DNA from 4 places in the Nonomuraea longicatena genome. Region 3 is predicted to be linked to each of the others. Evidence: riboswitches for the same ligand, from Rfam matches in the RefSeq annotation. Region 3 holds a riboswitch; each other region holds the start of a gene.
What was found. Region 3 has a riboswitch for cyclic di-AMP ahead of ABD120_RS28750 (CHAP domain-containing protein). Riboswitches for the same ligand answer to the same signal wherever they lie in the genome.
Positions count from the first base shown of each region.

Region 1 (5,609 bases), on a different contig from region 3:
GCCCGCCAAGACCTGGGGCGGCGTCGTGGGCGGCGCGGTCGGCGGCCTCGCCGTACTGGGGGCTCTGGGTGCCCTCACCCCCGCCACGGCGCTGGCCGTCGCGGTCGGGGCGCCGCTGGGCGACCTGCTGGAGTCGATGTTCAAGCGCGGCGCGGGCGTCAAGGACGCCGGAACCTGGCTGCCGGGCTTCGGCGGGCTCCTCGACCGCCTGGACTCGCTGCTCGTGGCCCTGGCCGTCATGGCGGTGTTCGCATGAACCCGGCCACGCGCGGGCGTCCGACCGGAACGGGGGGACATCGGTGAGGTGGGTCGGCGCGATCGCCAGGCGGGCGTTGTGGCGCGCGGCGTTCGCGTGCAGTGGCGGTCTGGAGGTCGAGGGTCCGGTTCCGGAGGGTCCGTGTGTGCTGGTGGCCAATCACAGCTCGCACGCCGACACGGCCGCGCTTCTCGCCGCGTTGCCCGCCCGGCTGCGGCCGCGCGTGGCCGCAGCCGCGGACTACTGGTTCGCCGGTCCGCTGCGCTCGTTCGTCTGCCGCACCCTGGTCTCAGGCTTCCCGGTACGGCGAGGCGGCGGCGGCTCGGCCGACCTGGCGGCCGCCGTCAGGCTGCTGGAGCAGGGCCGGGTCCTGGTCGTCTACCCGGAGGGCACCCGTTCGCGCGACGGCCGGGTCGCCGAGTTCCGCACCGGCGCCGCCCGGCTGGCGGAGGCGGCGGACGTGCCGATCGTCCCGGTGCTCCTCCGTGGGACCGGCCAGGTGCTGCCCGTCCACGGCCGGCTGCGCCGCGCCCGCGTGCGCGTCCGCTTCTTCGCCCCCGTCCAAGACCTGCGAGCCGCCCACACCCTGCTGACGGCTCCCCACCCGCCCCTCGATCCCACCCCCGAAACTGCGGTGCACATCCGTTCAGCGCTTTCAGCAACCAGAGAACCAGGCACGGCGGACGTCCGGCGGTCCCCATCCCTCCAAAGCCTTCAGAAAGAGGAAATGTCATGAAGTGGTGGTTGATGCGGCTCCTGCTGCGTACCGTCGGCCGGCTCAGCCGGGGCATCCGCATCGGCTACCGGCACGGCTTCGACAGCGGCACCATGCTCGACTACGTCTACGCCGACCGCTCCCACGGCGCCCTGCTCATCGGCAGGCTCATCGACCGCGTCTACCTGAACGCCGTCGGCTGGCGAGCCATCCGAGCCCGCCGCGACCTCCTCGGCGACGTACTCAGGGAAGAGATCTCCGCCAGAGCGGGCCGCGCGCTCATCCTGGACGTCGCGGCCGGGCCCGGACGTTACCTGCTCGACGTCGCCAGGGAGCAGCCCGACGTCGAGGTCGTCTGCCGCGACCTCGCCCCCGCGGGGCTTGAGCTCGGACGGCGGCGGGCGGCCGCGCGCGGTCTCACCAACGTCCGCTTCGAGCGGGGCGACGCCTTCGACCCGGCCCCGCTGGGCCGTCCCGCCGACATCGTCGTGGTGTCCGGCCTGTACGAACTGATCCTGGACGACGACACGATCCGCGAGTCCTTCGTACGGCTGCGCGACCTGCTCGCCCCCGACGGCGTGCTGGTGTTCACCACGCAGACGCAGCACCCGCAACTGGAGTTCATCGCCAACGTGCTGCCCAACCGCGACGGCGAGTTGTGGGTGATGAAGTGCCGCCAGGCCGAGCAACTGCACGCCTGGGCCCTCGCGGCCGGGTACGGCGACGCGGTGAGTCGCCGCGAAAGAGTCGGCCTGTTCACGGTCACCACGGCCATGATGAAGGGATGAGGACTCGAGTCATCGGAACGACCGCTGTGAGCGCCGTCGGGCTGGGCGCCATGCCTATGTCGGTGCGGGGCCACATGCCTGACGAGGCCCAGTCGATCAGGACCGTCCACGCGGCGCTCGACGCCGGGGTGACCCTGATCGACACCGCCGACGCCTACACCCCCAGCCATACCGACGTGGGGCACAACGAACGGCTGGTCGCCAAGGCGCTGGCCTCCTGGGGCGGTGACGGCGACCGGGTGCTGGTGGCGACCAAGGGGGGTCACACCCGCGTGGAAGGCGGCGGGGGCTGGGAGGTCGACGGCAGGCCCGAATACCTGGTCCGGGCCTGCGAGGCGTCGCTGAAGGCGTTGGGCGTCGAGGCCATCGGCCTCTACCAGCACCATCGGCCCGACCCGGCGGTGCCGTACGAGGAGACGATCGGGGCGCTGCGCGATCTGCTCGACGCCGGGAAGATCCGGATGGCCGGAATCTCCAACGCCGATCCGGAGCAGATCAGGACGGCACAGCGGATTCTCGGCGGACGGCTGGCGAGTGTGCAGAACGAGTACTCGCCGCGCTTCCGCAGCAGTGAGCCGGAGGTGGACGTCTGCGCCGACCTGGGGCTCGCGTTCCTGCCGTGGTCGCCGCTCGGCGGCATGTCGGAGGCGGGCGAGCTGGGCGGCAGGCACGCGGTCTTCGCCGAGGTGGCGGCCGAGCGCGGGGTGTCGCCGCAGCGGGTGTGCATCGCCTGGGAGCTGGCCAGGAGCCCGGTGATGATCCCGATCCCGGGCGCCAGCCGTCCGTCGAGCATCCTGGACTGCGTGGCGGCGGCCGACCTCGACCTGACGGAGTCCGAGCTGGCCAGGCTGGGCTGAGGCGGGCGTCCGGTTTCGCGTCGCGCGAGCACACATGCGAAGCTGGGGGCGTCCCAAACACCAGGAGGTCCTCATGGCGGAATCACCGGAGCCCGAAGTCAGCGAAACTCCCGAGGACGAGATGAAGCGCAAGTTCCGGGAGGCACTGGACCGTAAGCGGAACCAGAATGCCGACGCGGGCGCGGGTGGCAGGGGCTCGGATCACTCGAAGATCCACGGCGCACATGGCCCCGCTGCCAACAAGCGATCGTTCCGACGCAAGAGCGGCTGAAACCGCGATATTTCCGGGGGGTACGGCTTACCGTACCCCCCTTTCTCTTGACCTTATTAGGTAGATCTTCGCCCGTTTCATGGCGTTTGCTTTGCATTTGTCGGGTTTGAGGCATACAGTCCATAGCGTTACCAGCTGGTGACCTGGCCCTTCACCAAGAAGGCCGACCGGCTGGCGCCGAATCCCGCTCCGGCGGGAACCGGGGAACCACGTTCCTTGGGGTGAATCCGACGAACCGTCGGTAGGGCACCTCCACGCCCGAACCCGTCAGCTAACCCGGTAGGCGAGATGGAGAGGACAGCTATCTCATGCACTGCCGCGACGTACCCCTCACCCGCGTAGCTTCACCCGCCGCCTACTGAGCGGCCCCTTCCTCAAGGATCACCACCCCCCCTAGCGCTCCCGCGTAGCGACCGTTCGGCCTTTTGCCCGGCTACGCGCCGATGACGAGCGCCATCCCTGACCCCGTACGAAGGACTTTGCTTTATGTCTCGCCGCTTCGGCATGCGTAGCTTTGCCATGTTCGTCTCCACCGCCGCCCTTGCCGGTGCCGTCACCGTCGGCGCCGGGGCGCCCGCGTCGGCCGACGACCACTTCACCGACAAGCAGACCCTCCTGCACGGCTCCACCACCGCCTCCTACTACTGGGACGACGGCTCCGGCCGCAACGGCGACACCGGCATGCCCGCCAGCGGCAAGCCCATGCAGAAGGGTCTGGCCGCCAGCCCGAGCTGGCCGCTGCTCACCGAGGGCTACGTCGTCTACAAGGGCAAGAAGATGCCCTTCTTCGTCGGCGACCGAGGCCCCGGCATCCCCTCCAACAGGGGCATCATGCTCGACCTCGACGCCAAGACCTTCGCCGACCTCACCGGCGGCACCTTCAACTCGCGCTCGCTGACCGTCGACGGCGTCGGCGGCCAGGGTCACATCAAGGTGGACTACGTCATCACCAAGTGGGGACCCGGCGTCGGCAAGAAGAACCACCCGGTCGCCTTCGCCACCGGCGCCTGGGGTCGCAAGGACCACAACCCGGCCAAGCCGCCGGTGATCGCCGCCGAGAAGCCGGCCGAGAAGCCGTCGCAGGACGCCGCGGAGAAGAACGCTCCCGCCGTGGTCGCCGAGCGGCCCAGCTCCACCCCCGGCGCCAAGAGCCCGAAGGCCGCGTCGGCTGAGAACGCGTCCGCGCAGCTCGCGGCGGCCAGCACCGCTGACGAGAGCCGTCCGACCGGCGTCGCCGCCCTCGCCGTCATCGGCGGGCTGGCCCTGCTCGGCGGCGGACTGTTCATCGGCCGCGACCGCCTGCGCAAGGTCTTCCAGCGCTGACCTGACGCACTCGAAAGCACGTACAAAAGGGCTGTCCACCCGTCTGCGTGAAGCGGGCGTCCCCAGACCTCACCGGTCGGGGGACGCCCGCTTCCGCCGTTTCCGGGGGACTCGTCAGCGCAGCCGTTCCAGGCCCTGCTTGACGGCCGCCAGCACCTCGGGATCCCGCATGGGGTTGGCGCGGGGCACGTGCGGCCCTTCCCGCCGGGCACTCCTGCCCCGCCTCGGCAACTCCCCGTACGGTGGCCTGCCCCGCCCGGCGGTGGCCGCCCCACCCGCGTCGGCGCGGGCCGCGGCCTCGGAAGGCGCCGTTTCCCGCCCACCGGTACGGCTCGCCAGGTCAGCGGGGGCTTCTTCGCCCAGGCCGGCGAGCGCCGTCGCGCCGGCAGCCGAGGCGTCCGCCACCTCGACCACGTCCACCATCTCGACCACGTCCGAGATATCGGCCTCGCCCACCACCTCGGCCACGTCCGAGACGTCGGCCCCGTCCACCGTCTCGGCCACGTCCGGCATTCTGGACGCGGCCGTCTTCTTGGACCGGTGGGGTTCTTCGGGAGGGGGCTGTGGGCCGGAGGCGGGTTCCGGGCGGGTGAGCAGGCCCAGGGCGGCCATCCGGCGCACGGTGAGCAGCACCGTGTAGACCGGCTGCCCGAGCCGGACCGCCAGGTCCGCCGGTGTGGCGACCCCGTCCGCGTGGATCAGGATCTCCCATTCGAGCTCCCCCACCGTGACCCGCTGTCCCGGCGGCCGGTGCGCGGGCGTGACGGGCACGCCGTCGAGCTCCGTCGATGGCCAGGTCTGCGCCAACTCGCTTCTCCTTCGCGCGCACTCGCGGATCAGCCAGGCGACCTCGAAGGCCCACACCTCACCGTACGGGTGCCGCTCACCCGGGCGGAACCTCGGCCGGGCGGAAAGTTCGGCGGAAAGCAGGAAACCGGCCGCGTCGAGCACCGTCCCCACCACACAGAACTGCAGCTCGGCCCGGGTCAGTCCGTCGATCGTGCGGCCTCTGGCCGTCAGCATGTCCTCAAGCGAGGGCGTCCCGTCGCTTTCGAGGAACGTCACGCGACCGCCGTCCAGGTACGCCTTGCCCGTGCCCGCGAGGCTGATCGACCCGGATGCCCGTTCGCGCGCCAGCCCGGTCAGCAGAGTCTGGATGGCGGCCATCGCTCAGCCGCTCATCCGGCCGGTGATCTCGCGCAGGCTGTCCCTGGCCCGGGTGAGGTCCCCCTGGGCGAGGTCGAGCCGCACATAGAAGACGAGCGGCCCGGCGAAGGGCATCTCGACCGGCCGCATCAGGTGGTAGCCGACGTCCGTCACCACGATGAGGTCCTCGACGCGGGCGGCGCCGGTGGGAGACGACTGGGCCAGCGCGTCCATCGTGGCGCGCAGTGACTCG
Region 1 is NZ_BAAAHQ010000002.1:270,582-276,190, reverse strand. It holds gene ABD120_RS05060 (phosphatidate cytidylyltransferase) at 1-256, shown strand, start outside; gene ABD120_RS05055 (lysophospholipid acyltransferase family protein) at 300-992, shown strand; gene ABD120_RS05050 (class I SAM-dependent methyltransferase family protein) at 989-1,759, shown strand; gene ABD120_RS05045 (aldo/keto reductase) at 1,756-2,616, shown strand; gene ABD120_RS05040 (DUF5302 domain-containing protein) at 2,690-2,887, shown strand; cyclic di-AMP (ydaO/yuaA leader) riboswitch at 3,053-3,188, shown strand; gene ABD120_RS05035 (hypothetical protein) at 3,392-4,210, shown strand; gene ABD120_RS05030 (hypothetical protein) at 4,325-5,377, opposite strand; gene ABD120_RS05025 (roadblock/LC7 domain-containing protein) at 5,381-5,609, opposite strand, start outside.
Region 1: another riboswitch for cyclic di-AMP. It lies ahead of ABD120_RS05035 (hypothetical protein); the one in region 3 lies ahead of ABD120_RS28750 (CHAP domain-containing protein).

Region 2 (5,609 bases), on a different contig from region 3:
CGCCGATGCTCCAGCCGATCCACGGCGGAGCCAGCGCGCGGCCGTTCAAGACGCACATCAACGCCTACAACATGGAGCTCTACCTTCGCATCGCGATCGAGCTCTACCTGAAGCGGCTCGTGGTCGGCGGTCTTGAGAAGGTCTTCGAGATCAACCGCAACTTCCGCAACGAGGGCGCCGACTCCACGCACAACCCCGAGTTCACCATGCTTGAGGCGTACGGCACCTACCTCGACTACCACGACATGGCCGACCTGACCCAGCGCATGTACCAGAAGGCGGTCGTGGCCGCCCTGGGCACCACCGTGGTCGCCCACGGCGACGTCGAGATCGACCTGGGCGGCGAGCGCTGGCCCCGGGTGCCGCTCTACAGCCTCGTCTCCGACGCGCTCGGCGAGGAGGTCACCACCGACACGCCGCTGGAGCAGGTCCGCAAGTACGCCGAGCGGCACGAGATCGCCTGGGACCCGAAGTGGGGCCAGGGCAAGCTGGTCCAGGAGCTGTTCGAGGAACTGGTCGAGCACAAGATCGTGCAGCCCACGTTCGTCATGGACTACCCGCTGGAGACCTCGCCGCTGGCGCGCAACCACCGGGACAACCCGCTCGTCACCGAGAAGTGGGACCTTATCGGCTTCGGCACCGAGCTCGGCACCGCCTACTCCGAGCTCAACGACCCGATCGAGCAGCGCCGCCGCCTGGTCGAGCAGTCGCTGCTCGCCGCCGGAGGCGACCCGGAGGCCATGCAGGTCGACGAGGACTTCCTGCAGTCGCTGGAGTACGCGATGCCGCCCACGGGCGGCGTCGGCGTCGGCATCGATCGCATGATCATGGCCCTCACCGGCAAGAACATCCGCGACACGATCCTCTTCCCGCTGGTCAAGCCCGCCGGTCAGTGAGCGTCCGGGCGGCCCGTCGCGGCCGCCCGGCCGCCTCCGTCGCGAAGTACGCAGGCGACCTGCGCGTTTTCCCTCGCCACGCGCACGGAGCGCGAAGGAAACTTTCAACTTGTCAGATTCGGGTGAGGTGTTGTCAGGGGCGCTGTGACGGCTCATCCCGTCCCGACGTGTGACGACATATGGTGAGTAGCTCACATCTTTGCCGATCAAGTCAATGCGCCTTGTCAAGGGTCCCGACAGCCGCGCTTGACGTCCTTTCGCGAATGCGTTTACCGTCTCCGAGACGAGCACCTACGCTCGGGCCGAGACGTCTTGCGAGTTCCACTGTTGGGGGGAGGGCTCCCGATGGATGTGCTCACCGAGGGCGTCGAGCTGAGCCATGCCGATTTAGCCTTGTTGGCCGAGCTGGCCAAGGGTGTCACGGTCGATCGGGTGGGGCGCCGGCTGGACGTCAGTGGACGCACCGTACGCCGCCGTTTGCGCGGAATTTGCGACAGGATCGGCGTGGCCACCGCGATCGAAGCGGTGGCCTGGGCGGCCCGTCGTCAACTCATCTGAGTGATCAGGCGGCGATTCGCACCGCGCCCGCCCACGGGCGCCGGTCGATCGCGGCGATCCGCACCACGTCACCGGTGCGCGGCGCGTGCACCATCATGCCGCCGCCCAGGTAGATGCCTACGTGGTGCAGGTCGTTGTAGAAGAACACCAGGTCGCCGGGGCGCAGTTCGGCGCGTGAAATGCGCTTGCCCGCCGTCCACTGGTGGCCGGTGTAGTGCGGCAGCGAGATGCCGACCTGCTTGTAGGCGGCCATCACCAGACCGGAGCAGTCGTAGGAGCCGGGGCCCTCGGCCCCCCACACGTACGGCTTGAGCTGCTGCGTCAGCGCCCACCTGGCCGCTGTGGCGGCCTTGCCCTGCCCGGGGATCGGCAGTTCGACCCGCTTGGCCGGGGTGCCGGGCCGTCCGGCCTCGCCGAGTGCGCGGCCGAACAGGTCGCCCTCGACCTTCGCCACCAGCTTGGTGATCTTGTCGCGCCTGCTGCCGAGGTCGTCGACGAGCCGGCGGACCTCGGCGATGCGGGCCTTCGCGCCCGTCCTGGCGGTCTCCGCGGCCTTGCGCGCGCGGGTGACCTGGCCGAGCTGCTCGCCGTGCTGCCGCTGGATGGCGTACGTGGTGGCGGCCCGGCCCAGGAAGGTCTCGGGGTCCGCGGGGCTCATCAGGGCCAGCGTGTTGTTCAGGCCGCCCGTCATGTACTCCTGCTGGGCCAGCGCGCCCGCCCTGCGCTGCTTGACGTCGAGGTCGGCCTGGCTGGCGCGGAGGGTGCGCTCGGCGTCGTCCACGGCCTTCTCGGCGTCCTTGAGCTTCACCCGCTGGCCGTTGTACTGCTCGGAGAGGGTGCCGATCTGCGTGTGCAGCTTCTCCGCCCGGTCGGCGAGCTCCTTGAGGGTGGGCTCAGGGTCGGCGGCCGCTGTGCCGGCGGTGCCGACGGGGCCGATGGGAATGGTCAACACCAGGGCGGTCACGACGGCGGCGAGTCTTCTCCGGCTCCCGGGTTCGGGAGGTTCGCTCGCGCTGTTCCTCTTCACCAACCAGTTCCTCTCGACGACGCCGACCGGGTTGGCTGACGGGTTCGGGCTGAGTGGCCCTACCGGGCAAGGTCGCCCGGATTCACCCCGGTGGCCTTCGGCCACGGGTGGGTTCCCGGTTCCTCTCGATGGGATTAGGCGTGCCGCCTCGCGCGCCTGCGCGGGGTGACATCGTCGGTGGACACTAGTGCACCCGGAGTTCGTGCTCAACCGGAATCGCGGATTCGGTGGCGGTTGTGCAACCGAAGAGTAACGGTGCGATCACAGTAGTGGGGAAATTGCGCCCTGTTTGCCCCTGTTTGAGAGCCTGATGGCCAGGTGAGCGCGGCTGGGCCGTATGTGGTCGCGGGGTGGGTAAATACGGACGAACCGTAATGCGCTCTGTACGCTGAACTGCCATGGAGCAGGTGGCCGAACGAGAGGTTCCCGACCTAGGGCTCGTCGTGAGACGCGCCCGGACCCCCGACGTCCACGCGATCAGGCGCCTCGTGGACACCTATGCCGGCGCCGGTCCCCGGCTGCTGGAGAAGGCGACCGTGACCCTGTATGAGGACATACAGGAATTCTGGGTCGCCGAACACGGTGGCCAGGTAGTAGGTTGCGGCGCATTGCATGTCTTGTGGGAGGATCTGGCGGAGATTCGTACGGTCGCCGTTGATCCGAACAGCCGTGGCCTGGGAATCGGGTACAAGATCGTGTCGGCTTTGATCAAAACGGCCGGCGAACTCGGGCTCCGGCGCGTGTTCTGCCTGACTTTCGAGATCGATTTCTTCGCCCGCCACGGCTTCCGTCCGATCCAGGGCACACCCGTCTCACCTGAGGTCTATGCCGAGTTGCTCGCCTCCTATGACGAGGGGGTTGCCGAGTTCCTCGACCTGGAGCACGTCAAGCCCAACACCTTGGGCAACACCAGGATGCTGCTCCACTTGCCCGTCGTTTGACTCGGGCGTCGACCAAAGGGAAAGGTGATTGTAGATACCTATGTCGATACGTTGGGCAGCGAAGGCATGTGTCCTGACATGTGCCACATGCACACTCGAAGCGAGGTGACACGGTGAGCACCGGACAGCCGCCGTATCCGCAGGCCGACCCCGGCGACAATTCCGGGGCGCCTCAATACGGACAGCAGAACTCGGGCTACCCCCAGGGAGAGTCCGACCCCGAGGCGACGGTCGTCGGCTACCGGCACGAGGGCGAAGGCTACGGCCAGCCTTCCGGCCAGCAGTACGGCCAGCCCGCCCAGGGCCAGCAGGGCTACGGCCAGCAGCCCGCGTATGGACAGCAGCCCGGCCAGGGCCAGCAATACGGCCAGGATCAGCAGTACGCTCAGCCTGGTTACGGCCAGCAGCCACCGTCGGGTCAGCAGCCCGCCTACGGACAGCCCGCCCAGGGGCAGCAGGGCTACGGCCAGCAGCCCGCGTACGGACAACCTGCCTATGGCCAGCAGCCCGGCTACGGACAGCAGCCGCCGTCGGGTCAGCAGCCCGGCTACGGACAGCCGTCGGGTCAGCAGCCGGGCTTCGAGCCCGCCCAGGGCCAGCAGCCCGGGTACGGCCAGCCCGCCCAGGGCCAGCCGGCTCATGGTCAGCCCGCTCATGACCAGCAGGGTGGCTACGGCCAGCCTGCCTATGGTCAGCAGCCTGGTTCGGACCAGCAGGGTTACGGCCAGCAGAGTTATGGCCAGCCCGCCCCTGACCAGGGCTACGGTCAGCAGCCCGCGTACGGTCAGCAGCCTGGTTCCGACCAGCAGGGCTACGGCCAGCAGCCCGCCTACGGTCAGCAGCCGGGTTCGGACCAGCAGGGTTACGGCCAGCCCGCCCCTGACCAGGGTTACGGCCAGCCCGCCCCTGACCAGGGCTACGGCCAGCCCGCCCCTGACCAGGGCTACGGCCAGCAGCCCGCCTACGGTCAGCAGCCTGGTTCCGACCAGCAGGGCTACGGCCAGCCCACTCCCGACCAGTCCGGCTACGGCCAGCCCGGCTCCGGTCAACACGGTTACGGGCAGCAGGCCCAGTCCGGTTACGGGCAGCAGCAGTACGCGCAGCCGGGATACGAGCAGCAGCAGTACGGTCAGCCCCAGCCCGGTTACGGTCAGCAGTACGGCCAGCAGCAGTACGGTGCACCCGCCCAGCCCTACGGCCAGGCGCAGCCCGGCTACGGTCAGCCGTACAACCAGCCCGTCGGGGTGCAGCCGCCCGGCGCGCCCGCGCCGCTGGCGGAGTGGTGGCAGCGCCTGGTCGCCCGGCTCATCGACTTCGTCCTGTTCGGCATCGTCTACTTCATCCTCGGCGTGATCGTGATCGGCGCCTTGGTGGTCAGCTACAACTCCTCGTCCGGAGCGTCGTCGGGGAGCCTCAGCGTGGGTGCGGCCCAACTGATCCTCGGCCTCCTCCTGGGCGGCATCTACATCGCCTACGAGTTCTTCCTGACCAAGGCCAAGGGCCAGACGATCGGCAAGATGGTCATGGGCATCAAGATCGTCCAGGTGGGCGCGCCCATGGGCTACGGCGGTCTGGCCGCCGCGACCGCCATCCTGCGGGCGCTGGTCACCTGGGGCGCGTACCTGCTGTACGGCGTCCCGATCCTCAGCTGGCTCGGCTACCTCTTCGTGGCGCTCAACGGCGCCTCCCAGCTCTGGGACAAGCCGCTGCAGCAGACGTTCGCCGACAAGGTCGCCAAGACCGTGGTGGTGAAGGTCAAGTAGCATCCGCGACAAACAGGGGTCGCCCAACGGCGGCCCCTGTTTGCTGCCCGCGCCAGAATGAAAGGTCAACCGATGTAAACGGTTGTGGCCGTGACCGGGCAGGCCGTACCCGCTGAATGGCCGGTGCCCGCCCTGGGAAGGGCGTGTTCTATTACATTCTGTTCATCGCGCTCTGCGCGTTCTTCCTACCTGTCGGGGTGCTAGATGCCTACGATGGGCAGTTGCCTGGTGTGCTCACCTGGTTGACCGTTGGACCGGCCTATACGGCTTATGACCACATGGCGTATTCCGCTGGCCGGCGGGCCGTCCAAGGTCATTCGCAAGCGTCTCACCTGCGGCGATGCACCCAAAGGTCGGTGATCGAAACTATCCGGTGCCGGTGTTCGTTGGGAATCGGGGGCCCAATCCGGTCACGGGAATGGCG
Region 2 is NZ_BAAAHQ010000045.1:61,798-67,406, forward strand. It holds gene lysX (bifunctional lysylphosphatidylglycerol synthetase/lysine--tRNA ligase LysX) at 1-896, shown strand, start outside; gene ABD120_RS33965 (helix-turn-helix domain-containing protein) at 1,242-1,454, shown strand; gene ABD120_RS33970 (C40 family peptidase) at 1,459-2,481, opposite strand; cyclic di-AMP (ydaO/yuaA leader) riboswitch at 2,487-2,632, opposite strand; gene ABD120_RS33975 (amino-acid N-acetyltransferase) at 2,880-3,422, shown strand; gene ABD120_RS33980 (RDD family protein) at 3,536-5,185, shown strand.
Region 2: another riboswitch for cyclic di-AMP. It lies ahead of ABD120_RS33970 (C40 family peptidase); the one in region 3 lies ahead of ABD120_RS28750 (CHAP domain-containing protein).

Region 3 (5,609 bases):
GTCGGGCGGGTGCCGGGCTTCACCGTGTCGGGGGTGGTCCGCTCGGGCGGCGAGGCGCTGCGTTTCCTCGGCGGGGCGCCCGTGGACCTGGTGCTGCTCGACATGTACCTGCCCGACCTGCCGGGCCTGGAGGTGTGCCGGGCGATCCGGGCGCGCGGGCTGCTGTGCGACGTCATCGCGGTCACCTCGGCGCGCGATCTGGAGATGGTGCGGGCGGCGGTGTCGCTGGGGGTGTCGCAGTACCTGCTGAAGCCGTTCACGTTCGCGGCGCTGAAGGAGAAGCTGGAGCGGCACGCCAGGTTCCGGCAGGAGGCCGGGCAGATCGTGGGCCAGGGGGACGTGGACCGGGTGCTCGGGACGCTGCGCGGCACCTCCCGGCTGCCGAAGGGGCTGCAGCAGGACACGCTGGACGTCGTCGCGGCGCTGCTGCGGGAGCGCCCGGAGGGCCTGTCCGCTCAGGCGGCGGGCCTGGCGGCGGGGGTGTCGCGGGTGACGGCCCGGCGCTATCTGGAGTACCTCGTGGACATCGGCCAGGCGGCGCGGGTGCCCCGCTACGGCGGCGTCGGACGGCCGGAACTCCTCTACCGGATGACCCCGCGAAGTTCATGAGGGCCTGCATCGAACCGGCCGACCTCGACGCGGCGTAGAGCAGCTGGAGCGGCGATTCCCCCCAAGCCCATCGCTTCTTCACGACCGGTTCAAACCGGCCCGGCGGCCCTGAGCCGGGGGGAACCCGGCGTGAACAATGGGGATTATGAACTCGCTGCTGCTCAACACCGACGGCGTCCAGATCCCGCAGCTCGGCTTCGGCGTCTGGCAGGTGCCGGACCACGCCGCCGAGCAGGCGGTGACGACGGCCTTCGCGAACGGATACCGGCACATCGACACCGCCGCCCTCTACCACAACGAGGAGGGGGTGGGGCGGGCCGTCCGGGCCTCCGGCCTGCCCAGGGAGAAGGTGTTCGTTACCACCAAACTCTGGAACGACGGTCACGAGCATGCCGAGCGGGCCTTCGACGAGAGCCTTCTCCGGCTCGGGCTCGACCATGTGGACCTCTATCTCATCCATTGGCCGGCCCCCAAGAACGACAAATATGTACAGGCTTGGCGAACGCTGGAAAAGATCTACCGAGACGGCAGGACGCGCGCGATCGGCGTCTCGAACTTCGGCATCGCCCACCTCCAGCGGCTCATGGACGAGACCGACATCGTCCCGTCCATCAACCAGATCGAGCTCCACCCCAACCTGCCCCAGAAGGAGCTGCGCGCCTTCCACACGGCCAACGGCATCCTCACCGAGGCGTGGAGCCCGCTCGGCCAGGGCAAGGGCCTGCTCGAAGACCCCGCGCTCGCCGCGCTCGCCGACAAGCACGGGAGGTCGCCCGCGCAGATCGTGCTGCGCTGGCACATCCAGCTCGGCAACGTGGTGATCCCGAAATCCGTCACTCCCTCCCGTATCAAGGAGAACATCAATGTCTTTGATTTCATCCTTGACCACGAGGACCTCGCGGCCATCGGCGCGCTGAGCAACGGCAGGCGTCTCGGACCCGATCCCGAGACTTTTAACTAACGCGCAATCCCCGGCCGGTGCGGGCTTTTCGCCGCACCGGCCTTCACCTGCGCTTTCCGGGAGTTGTCAGGCTCTTGCCTGGTGTATTACCTTCGGCGCATCGAACACATACGACTGGGCTACCAGATCGTTGCCAGACCGACACGAACAAATCGCAGGCTTTGCCTGTGAACGCTGAATCCGCACCATCGCGGAACCGGGGACCCAGTCCTTCGGGGTGAATCGGCGCACTGCGCCGTAGGGCAGCTTCCACGCCCGAACCCGTCAGCTAACCCGGTAAGCGTCATGGAAGCAAGGAGTTGTCCTTTTCGATGGCGAAGAATCTTCTGTCTCGCACCCCCAAGATTCACATTGCCCGCGCCCTGCTCGGTGCGGCGATCGCGGCCTCCGCGTTCGCGGCCCTGCCCGCCCAGGCCGACAGCCCGGTCGGCGCGGCGGCGGCGGGCGCCGTCCCCGCGGCCGTGGCCGCCAAGCAGCAGCCGCCCGTCGAGGGCACCGGAGACGTCAAGCCCACGGCCGCGCAGGTACTCACGCTGGCCAAGCAGCAGATCGGCACCACCGAGAACTCGCTCGGCGGCGGCACCAAGTTCCAGAAGTGGTACATGAACTCCCAGCGCGCGGCCGAGACCATCGCCCGCGACGGCGGCAACCGCCAGGCGTACCTGAACGCCGCCTGGTGCGCGATGTTCGTCTCCTGGGTCGGCGAGAACACCGGCGCCCGCTCCACGATCGGCTGGGACGCCTACACCGTCACCCACGCCAAGTGGTTCAAGGACAACGCCCGCTGGGGCGTCGAGCCCAAGGAAGGCTCGGTCGTCTTCTTCGCCTGGAACGGCAGCAAGAGCCTGACCTCGATCGAGCACGTCGGCTTCGTCGTCAAGGACAACGGAGACGGCACCCTGACCACCGTCGAGGGCAACACCGGCAACGGCAAGGTCGAGGAGCGGGTGCGGCCGAAGTCGCAGGTCGTCGGCTACGGCTACCCGGAGTACCGGGCATAGGTCCCCATCCCTCGGGAGAGTCCCCCGCCTCTCCCCACCCCCTGGAACGGCGCGTCCTCTCCCCTCGGACGCGCCGTTCCGCGTTGTCCGGGACGGGGGTGAGAGCGGAGTCGTCGCGGCGGGTCGGCGGCGGCGGGGAGGAGCGTCACCCTGGAGGCCGTCAGCCCTTCGTGGCGGGTGGGGTCAGAGTGGCTGGCCGTAACCGATAGAAAGGGTTGTCACAGAAACACGGCGGCGGAAGGCGGGGGCGCGGTGCTCATCGGGGGCGGATACACGGCTGAGGTCAGCGTGCGGGGAGCGGCCGTGCGGGCGCTCGGCCACCACGGGCGGGAGCTGATCACGAGCTGGCCCGAAGGCGGCCCCGTCCCCCACCATGCCGGGACGGTCCTCGCCCCCTGGCCCAACCGCGTCGCCGCGGGCCGGTACGTCTTCGACGGCGACACCCACCAGCTCGACCTCACCGAGCCCCGCCGGGGCAACGCCATCCACGGCCTCGTCGCCGCCGTCGACTGGGAGCCCGTCGAGTCCGGCGCGGCCCACGCCGTGCTGGCGCACACGATCACCCCGGCCCCCGGCTACCCGTTCACGCTCGCGCTGCGCGCCGAGCACCGCCTCACCGAGGACGGCCTCACCACCACGCTCACCGCCACGAACCTCGGCGAGCGCCCCGCCCCCTACGGCTGCGCCCCGCATCCGTGGCTGCTCGGCGACGACCTGCTGCGGGTACCCGCCTCGCGGGTGCTGCTGACCGACGAGGCGCTGCTGCCGCTCAAGCTGGCCGACGTCCACACGACCTTCTACGATTTCCGCGACCCCCGTCCCACGTCCGGCCTGGACGTGGACCACGCCTTCACGGGCCTGTCGGCGGGCGAGGTCCGGGTCGGCGCGACCAGGATCACCTGGGACCCGGCGGTGATGCCGTGGGTGCAGGTGTGCACCGGCGCCCAGCTCGGCTACCCGGGGGTCGCGGTCGAGCCGATGACCTGCCCGCCCGACGCCTTCAACTCGGGCACCGACCTGGTCAGGCTGGCCCCGGGCGGGAGCCACTCCGCCTCCTGGACGATCTCCGCGGTGGACGACAGAATCAGATCCCGTGGAAAGTAGGACAAAACGGCGGCTCACCCCCGCCGAACTCGACGACCTGACACGACGAGCCGTGGGAGCCGGAGTCCGCACCGCCGAAGAACTGACCGACGGGTACGCCAACGCGGTCTGGCGGCTGCGGCTCGACGACGACCGCGACGTGGTCCTCAAACTCGCCCCCCATCCCGATCTGGAGCTGCTCTCCTTCGAGCGCCACATACTGCGCATGGAGGCCGAGTCGATCGGCCTCGCGGCGGGCGTCGGCGTGCCGGTGGCCGAACTGGTGCGGGCGGGCTTCGACGACCCGGTGCTCGGCGGCGACTACCTGGTGTTCGAGACGCTCACCGGAGTCCCGTGGAACCAGGTCGAGCCCGACTCCCCCGCCGAGCTGCGCCGCGAGCTCGGCAGGCTGCTGGCGACCCTGAGCACCGTCACACAGCCGCCCGGCGCGGAGCCGGTGTTCGGCGCCCCCCACGCGGGGCTGTCCGGCCACACGTGGCGTGCGGCGTTCCTGACGATGCTCGACGCCCTCCTGTCCGACACCGTACGGTTCCCGACACCCCTGCCGGTCCCCGCCGAGGAGATGCGCGAGGTGGCGGAGCGGGCGGCGTGGGCCCTGGAAGAGGTGGAGCAGCCGAGGCTGGTGCACTTCGACGTGTGGCTGGGCAATGTGTTCCTGTCGCCCGGCGCGCGGGCGCCCATCCAGGCGATCATCGACCACGAGCGGGCCTTCTGGGGCGACCCGCTCGCCGAACTGCTCATGCCGACGCTCTACCAGGGGCTCGACGAGGCCGATCCGCTGGTGGCGGGCTACCGGGAGGTGGCGCCGCTGGACCTCGGCCCGGCCGCCCGCGTCCGCCTGCTGCTCTACAAGATGTACCTGTACACGATCTTCCTGGTGGAGAACGGCCCCCGTCAGTACCCCGAGGAGGACTACGCCCCGATGCGGGACAACGCCATCGCCCGCCTGGGCGAGACCGTGGCCGCGCTCCGCTGAGACCGGCTCAGGCCGCGGCAGGGGCGGCCTCCGCCAGGCTGAGGGCCTCGACCAGGCGGCGGTACAGCTCGTCCGAGGCCATCAGCTCCTCGTGGGTGCCCCTGGCGCGGATCCCGCCGTCCTCCATCACGATGATGGTGTCGGCGTCGATCACGGTGGACAGCCGGTGCGCGATGGTGACGACCGCCCCCTTGCGGGACCGGTCGGCGATGCAGTCGTGCACGGCGGCCTCGGTGAGCCCGTCGAGCTGGGCGGTGGCCTCGTCGAGCAGCAGCACGTCGGGGGTCCGCAGCAGCGCTCTGGCCAGCGCGATCCGCTGCCGCTGGCCGCCGGAGACCGAGGTCGCCGACAGCTCCGAGTCCAGCCGGTCCTCGATCTCGCCGAGCCTGACCTCCTCCATGACCCGCTTCAGCTCCTCCTCCGTGGCCTCCGAGTGGGAGAGCAGGAGGTTCTCGCGGACGGTGCCCGGGATGATCGGGGTGTCCTGCTCGACGTAGGCCAGCCGCCGCCTGACGGCGTCGTGCGAGTACTCCCGGTACGGCACCCCGTCCATGAGGATCTCGCCGTCCTGCGGCTGCAGGAAGCGCAGCAGCAGGGAGAGGACAGTGGTCTTGCCCGCGCCGGAGGGTCCGACGATGGCGGTGTGGCCGAGGCGGGGGACGGCGAGGTCCACGCCGCGCAGGGCGGGTTCCGCACCGGGCGCGTACGCGGCGGTGACACCGCGCAGTTCCAGGATCGGCCCGTCCGTGCCGGGGCGGGCGCTCGCCGCACCCTCGGTGCCGCCGGTCTCCTGCTCCAGTTCGTCGAGGCTGCGGATGCGCTCGGCGGCGGCCATACCGGACTGCAGGGCGGTGACGTTCTGGCTCAGCTCGGTGACGGGCTCCATGAGCGCGAACGCGTACAGGAGGAAGGCGATGAGGCTGGAGACCTCCAGCAGGCCGAGGCCGACCCGCCAGGC
Region 3 is NZ_BAAAHQ010000036.1:13,759-19,367, reverse strand. It holds gene ABD120_RS28760 (response regulator) at 1-609, shown strand, start outside; gene ABD120_RS28755 (aldo/keto reductase) at 755-1,570, shown strand; cyclic di-AMP (ydaO/yuaA leader) riboswitch at 1,733-1,868, shown strand; gene ABD120_RS28750 (CHAP domain-containing protein) at 1,882-2,571, shown strand; gene ABD120_RS28745 (aldose epimerase family protein) at 2,824-3,675, shown strand; gene ABD120_RS28740 (phosphotransferase family protein) at 3,665-4,651, shown strand; gene ABD120_RS28735 (ABC transporter ATP-binding protein) at 4,659-5,609, opposite strand, start outside.

Region 4 (5,609 bases), on a different contig from region 3:
CGGTGGTGCCGTTCGACCGCGCCCAGGTGCGGGCGAGGGTGATGCGCTGCGGCGCGGTGGGGTGGGAGGAGTACAGGAAGTACTCCAGCGCGTCCGGGGACAGGTCGGAGATGTTGGTGACGGCCAGGCGGCGCTGCATGGCGGCGAACGCGGCGGGGTCGCGGGTGAGGTCGAGCGCGTGGATGTCGGCGCGGGCCTCGACGTGGCGGCTGACGAGGTTCTGGGCGGGCCCGGACAGCACGGTGGCGAGGCTCATCAGGCCCATGACGGCGCCGACGGCCAGCGGCTCGGACACGGCGGTGACGCCGGTGCGGCGCCGAACGGAGGCGAAGACCACGTACAGCAGGCAGGCGCCGAAGGCCGCGCCGAGCGCGCCGAGCAGGGTGCCGTCGAGGACGTCGTCGGCCTTCGCGTGGCCGAGTTCGTGGGCGACGACGAGCTCGACCTCGGCCTGCGGGGCCTTGAGGAGCGTGTCGTACACGACGATGCGGCGGGTGGCGCCGAAGCCGGACACGTAGGCGTTGAGCGCGGTGGTGCGGCGGGAGGCGTCGGCGACGAGGACGTCCTCGACCGGCACACCGTCGCGTTCGGCCATCGCCAGCAGGTCGGTGCGCAGCGGGCCGGGCGGCATCGGGCTGAAGTCGTTGAACAGCGGCTCGAACACCAGCGGGTAGACGAAGGAGGCGGCGACGGTCAGCCCGGCCGCACCGGCTGCGGCCGGTATCCACCAGCGGCGGAAGCGGCGGGCCAGCGCCACCAGGGCCACGATCATGATGGACAGCAGGACGACGCGGACCCCGACGGACTTCAGCCGGTCGAGGCTCCACGCCAGCCAGTCCTGCGTGGACAGGCCGTACTCGCGCAGCCGGGTCTCGAACCAGACGCCGAGCGGCCACCGCACGGCCTCGACGAGCGCCGTGAGCACGAGCACGCCGAGGACCACCCGCAGCCACCACGGGCCTTTCAGCCGTCCCAGGACGCGGGCGCCGAGCGGTGTGGCGGCCAGCAGCCCGGCGAAGACGATCGTGAGTCCGAGCGACAGGTAGGACGGCAGGCTCGTGGCCGCGTCGAACGCCTGCGAACGGGCGATCTCGGCCGGGGTGAAGTCCTGGGCCGGATCTCCGGAGGGCAGCGGCCGCCACGGTGTGGTGATCGCGGCCACGGCGATCACCAGGAGGCCGAGGATCGCGGCGGCGATCCCCGCCTGCCGCCGCAGCCGCCCGTCGTCGTCGTCGGGCTGTCGTGTCACGCCAGTTCCTCCCCCAGGTACGCGCGCCAGTCACGGGTCAGCTCGGCCACGGGCACGGGTAGTGCGCGGCCGGCTCCGACCCGCTGGGCATCACGGTAGAGCCTCACCAGTGTCGCCTCTCCGTACGCGTGCGCGATGAGGCGGCACGCCAGCCACGCCTCCTGGTAGCTCTGCGCGAGCCGGGGCGCGCCGGGGGCGAAGTCAGCGGGTTCCGGGAGGTTCTCGGGCAGGCGTCCCGCTCTGACCTCTTCGGCGAGTTCCGCGGCGGCCTCAGGTACGGCAAGGCCCGCGTCGCGGTAGGCGACGTAGTCGGCGAAGCCCTCGTACAGCCAGGGCGGCAGGCCGTCGGTGCCCGCGGCGACGTGGGTGAGCTCGTGGGCGAGCACGACGTCGCGGCCGGTGGGGGTGAGTCTTCCGTAGGTCTCGGGCACGACGATCACGCGGCCGTCGTGGGCGACGGCGGCGAGCCCGTCGACGGAGGCGGCGCCGATCGCGCGGGCGGCGTCGGCGGCAGAGGCGGCGACGCGGACGTCCGGCCGTACGGGTGTGCCCAGGACGGCCTCGACCCGGCGGGCGGCCCGTTCGGCACGCCGGCGGAGGTCGTGGCCGGGCCGTCTGAGCTCCCCGCCGTGGGCGGGCCGCCCGGAGAGGGCGGGCCGGGTAGCGGGTGCCGAACCCTGGGGCACGGCGGACGAACCGGACCCGGGCGCCGAAGGACCGGACGCGGAGGCGGAAGAACGGGGTGCGGGGGTGGGAGAGCCGGACGCAGGGGCGGAAGCGCCAGGCGCGACAGCGGACGAGCCGGGCGCGGAAGAGCCGGGTGCGGGGGCGCAGCTCGGGGTGGTCGCGATCAGACACGCGACCAGTGCGGGGGCCGCCACTGCGGCGCGACGGCTCACGGCCCCGATGGTAGCCGCCCCTGTGCGGACCCCCGTCCCCGGCACGACGGCCTGGGACGGGGATGTCGCGCCTTACAGGCCGGGACGCACCGCGCCGACGAACGACGCCCTGCGCCATTCGCTGATGCGGTCGACCCGGACCCGCTTGCCCGAGCTGGGCGAGTGGACCATCCTGCCGTCGCCGACGTACATGCCGACATGGCCTCGGCCCCGGAAGAACATCAGGTCACCGGGCCGCAGCCGCTTCCAGGTGACCTTCTTGTCGATGCGCGCGTACTGGCTGTACGTCACGCGGGGGATCTTCACTCCGGCCTTCTTCCAGGCGTACTGGACCAGTCCGGAGCAGTCGAAGGCACCTGGACCCGTGGCACCGTACCTGTACGGGTCCCCGACCTGCGCCTTGGCGACGGAGACGGCCTTTCCGGCCTTCACCCGCTGCCGTGTGGACTTGGAAAGGGTCTTCCCTGCGGTGGCCGTCCTGCTCCGGGCTGTGGTGCCCGGTTCAGCGGCGGCCGCCTCGGTCTCGGCGGGGGCCGTTGCGGCCCCGGCCGCCGGGGCATGGAGGGCGAGCCCTCCTGCTGTCATGGACATGGTGACCAGCACCCCGGACACGACAAGGCGGGGGTTACTCAGGGGGATAGACAGGATTTCTCCTCGGATCTTCCACGAACGCCTACCGGGTTAGCTGACGGGTTCGGGCCTGGAAGTCGCCCTACGGCGCGGCTGCGCCGACTCACCCCGTGATCCCGGTGATCGGGATCGGCGGGTCCCCGGCTCCGTGCCTCCTGACTGCACGGACTCGGCTGGTCGTCGCCCTCGTGGAAACGGGCCGACCGCGGATCTCTATACGTCCCCACCGGGCCTCGTGAGGCCCGGTGTCGGCGTCGCGGCGCCATGGCGTGCCGCCGCGACGCCAGAAAGTACCCGGCGCCGCCGATCGGCGGCAAAAGCCGGGTGAACCTGTCAAGATCCGGCAGGGGTTCCTGTCAGAAGGGATCGCGCTGCTCGGCACCCCTGCGTCGTTATCGAAATGTGACCTCCCTCACACTTGTCCGGCGGCCCGTGAGTCAGGTCCCGTCCGTCCCACGGGACACGGCGAGGACGCGCAGCCCGATGAGCGGGTGGCGCAGTTCCTCGATCGTCCGCAGCCGCTCCGCGCGCTCCCCCTCGCACTTGAGGTACCGGTGCAGGAACGGCACCCGCCGCAGCGTCTTCACGTCGAAGCGGGCGCTGATCGCCGCGAGCATCTCCTCGCCCGTCGCGAGGTCGCCGTGCTCCCGTTCCCACTCGTTCGCCGGGTCGGCGACCAGGTCGCGCCCGCCGATGACGGCCCCGGCGTCGTAGAACCAGGTGGCGGCGGCGGGGTCGGCCCGCTCCCAGGCGAAGTCGTCCACCACGAGGCTGCCGCCGGGGGCCAGCAGCCGCGCGGCCGCGTTCAGCGCCATCTCCATCGGCTCCATGTGGTGCAGCGACATCCTCATCACGATGGCCTCGAAGGGCGCCGCCTCGAAACCGGCCAGGTCCGCCCGGACGGCGGGCACCCCGGCGGCGAGCGCGGCCGACGGGTCGAGGTCGATGGCCGTGACGTCGTACCCGCCCGCGATGAGCTGGGCCGCGAGCGTGCCCGCGCCGCATCCGGCGTCCAGCACGCGGGCGGGCGCGGCGGGCAGGACGGAGGTGATCCAGGAGTTCATGAGCCGAGCATGCTGCGGCCGAAGGCATGCGCACCACTGCGGGTACGGCATGCCCGCCATAAGCTCGGCGCATGCTTGACACCTGGTCGCTGAAGGTTCTCCTCACCGTGGGCCGCCTCGGCTCGTTCTCCGCCGCGGCCGGCGCGCTGTCGATGACGCAGCCCGCGGTCTCCCGTCAGATCGCCGCCCTGGAGCGGCGCACCGGCGTGCGGCTGTTCGAGCGGCTGCCGAGGGGCGTGCGCGCGACGGACGCGGGCCGCGCGGCCCTGGAGGACGCGGCCCGGGTGCTCGACGGGATGACCCTGCTGGAGGCCCGGCTCCGCGCGCACGCGCTGGCCGAGGCGGGGCGGGTGCGCGTGCAGGCGTTCCCGAGCGCGGCGACCGCGTTCGTGCCCGGCTGCTTCGGCGCGTTCGCGGCCGAGCACCCCGGCGTGGAGTTGTCGCTGATCGTAGGCCGCGCCGACGCCGCCGCCGTCCTGGACGGCGACGCCGACCTGGCGCTGCTCACCTCGCGCGACCCGGCGCCCCCCGCCGGGCTGGAGTCGGTGCCGCTCCTGGACGACGAACTCCTCGTGGCGCTGCCCGCGAGCCACCCGCTGGCCGCAGGGCGGCGGGTACGGCTCGCCGACCTGTCCGGCGAGGCGTGGATCGACGGCACCCACCCCGACTGTCTGGGCCCGCTGTCGGAGCTGGCCGCCGCCCTGGGCGGCCCGCCGAGGGTCAGCCACGTGTGCGACGACTGGAACGGCAGGCAAGGCCTGGTGGCGGCGGGCGTCGGCGTCATGGTGTACCCGGCGATGGCGGGCCGGGCCGTACGGCAGGACATCCGGCTGCTGCGTCCCGTGCCCGCGCTGCCCGTCCGGGCGGTGCACGCGGTCGCGCTGCCGGAGCCGAGCCCGGCCGTACGGGCCTTCCTGGAGCTGATGACCCGCTACGGGCGGATGGCTCCGGCGATGGACTTGCCGTAGGCGGACAGCTTGACCACCTTGATCACGTCGCCGGTCTGCGGCGCGTGCACGATGTTGCCGTTGCCCGCGTACATGGTGACGTGGCCGAGCCCCTGGGAGAAGATCAGGTCGCCGGGCTGGAGCTGGTCGAGCGGCACCTTGCGGTTGGCGCCCCAGGCCCACTGCTGCCAGGTGGTGCGCGGCAGCGAGACCCCTGCCGCCCGCCAGGACGCCTGGGTGAAGCCCGAGCAGTCGTAGCCGCGCGGCCCGGTGCCGCCGTAGATGTACGGCTTGCCGGTCTGGGCGAAGGCGAACTGCAGCGCCGAGCGGGCGTTGCCGGAGGCGGGCCCGGTGTACTTCGTGCCGGTGCTGTTGGGATTGCCGGCGTTGTAGGCGCCGAGCCGCTCCAGCAGCTTCTTCTGGTCCTTGACCAGGTCGAGGATCTCGGCGCGCTCCTTCTCGACCTTGTCGCGCTCGCCGTCGGCGACCACGAGCGCCTCCTGGGCGCGGTCGCGTTCGACCTTCAGGCCCTTGTTCTCCCGGTCGAAGGCGGCCAGCTTCTCGGCGCGCTCGGCCTGCATCTGACCGGCCAGCGCCAGGGCGCCGAGGGTCCTGCCCGGGTCGGGGTTGCCGAACATCCCGGGCCACGACGACACGTCGCCGCCCAGCTTGTAGTCGCTCACGGCCATGCCGACGACGTCGGCGCGCAGGTCCTCGACGGTCTTGAGCTTGCGCTTGTAGGAGGCGTCGAGCCGCGTGTGGCGCGTCCTGGCCTTCTTGTACTCCTCGTTGAGGGTGTTGAAGCGGTCGACGACCTTGT
Region 4 is NZ_BAAAHQ010000017.1:169,705-175,313, forward strand. It holds gene ABD120_RS18545 (M48 family metallopeptidase) at 1-1,249, opposite strand, end outside; gene ABD120_RS18550 (eCIS core domain-containing protein) at 1,246-1,935, opposite strand; gene ABD120_RS18555 (C40 family peptidase) at 2,221-2,751, opposite strand; cyclic di-AMP (ydaO/yuaA leader) riboswitch at 2,804-2,963, opposite strand; gene ABD120_RS18560 (class I SAM-dependent methyltransferase) at 3,216-3,842, opposite strand; gene ABD120_RS18565 (LysR family transcriptional regulator) at 3,914-4,810, shown strand; gene ABD120_RS18570 (C40 family peptidase) at 4,774-5,609, opposite strand, start outside.
Region 4: another riboswitch for cyclic di-AMP. It lies ahead of ABD120_RS18555 (C40 family peptidase); the one in region 3 lies ahead of ABD120_RS28750 (CHAP domain-containing protein).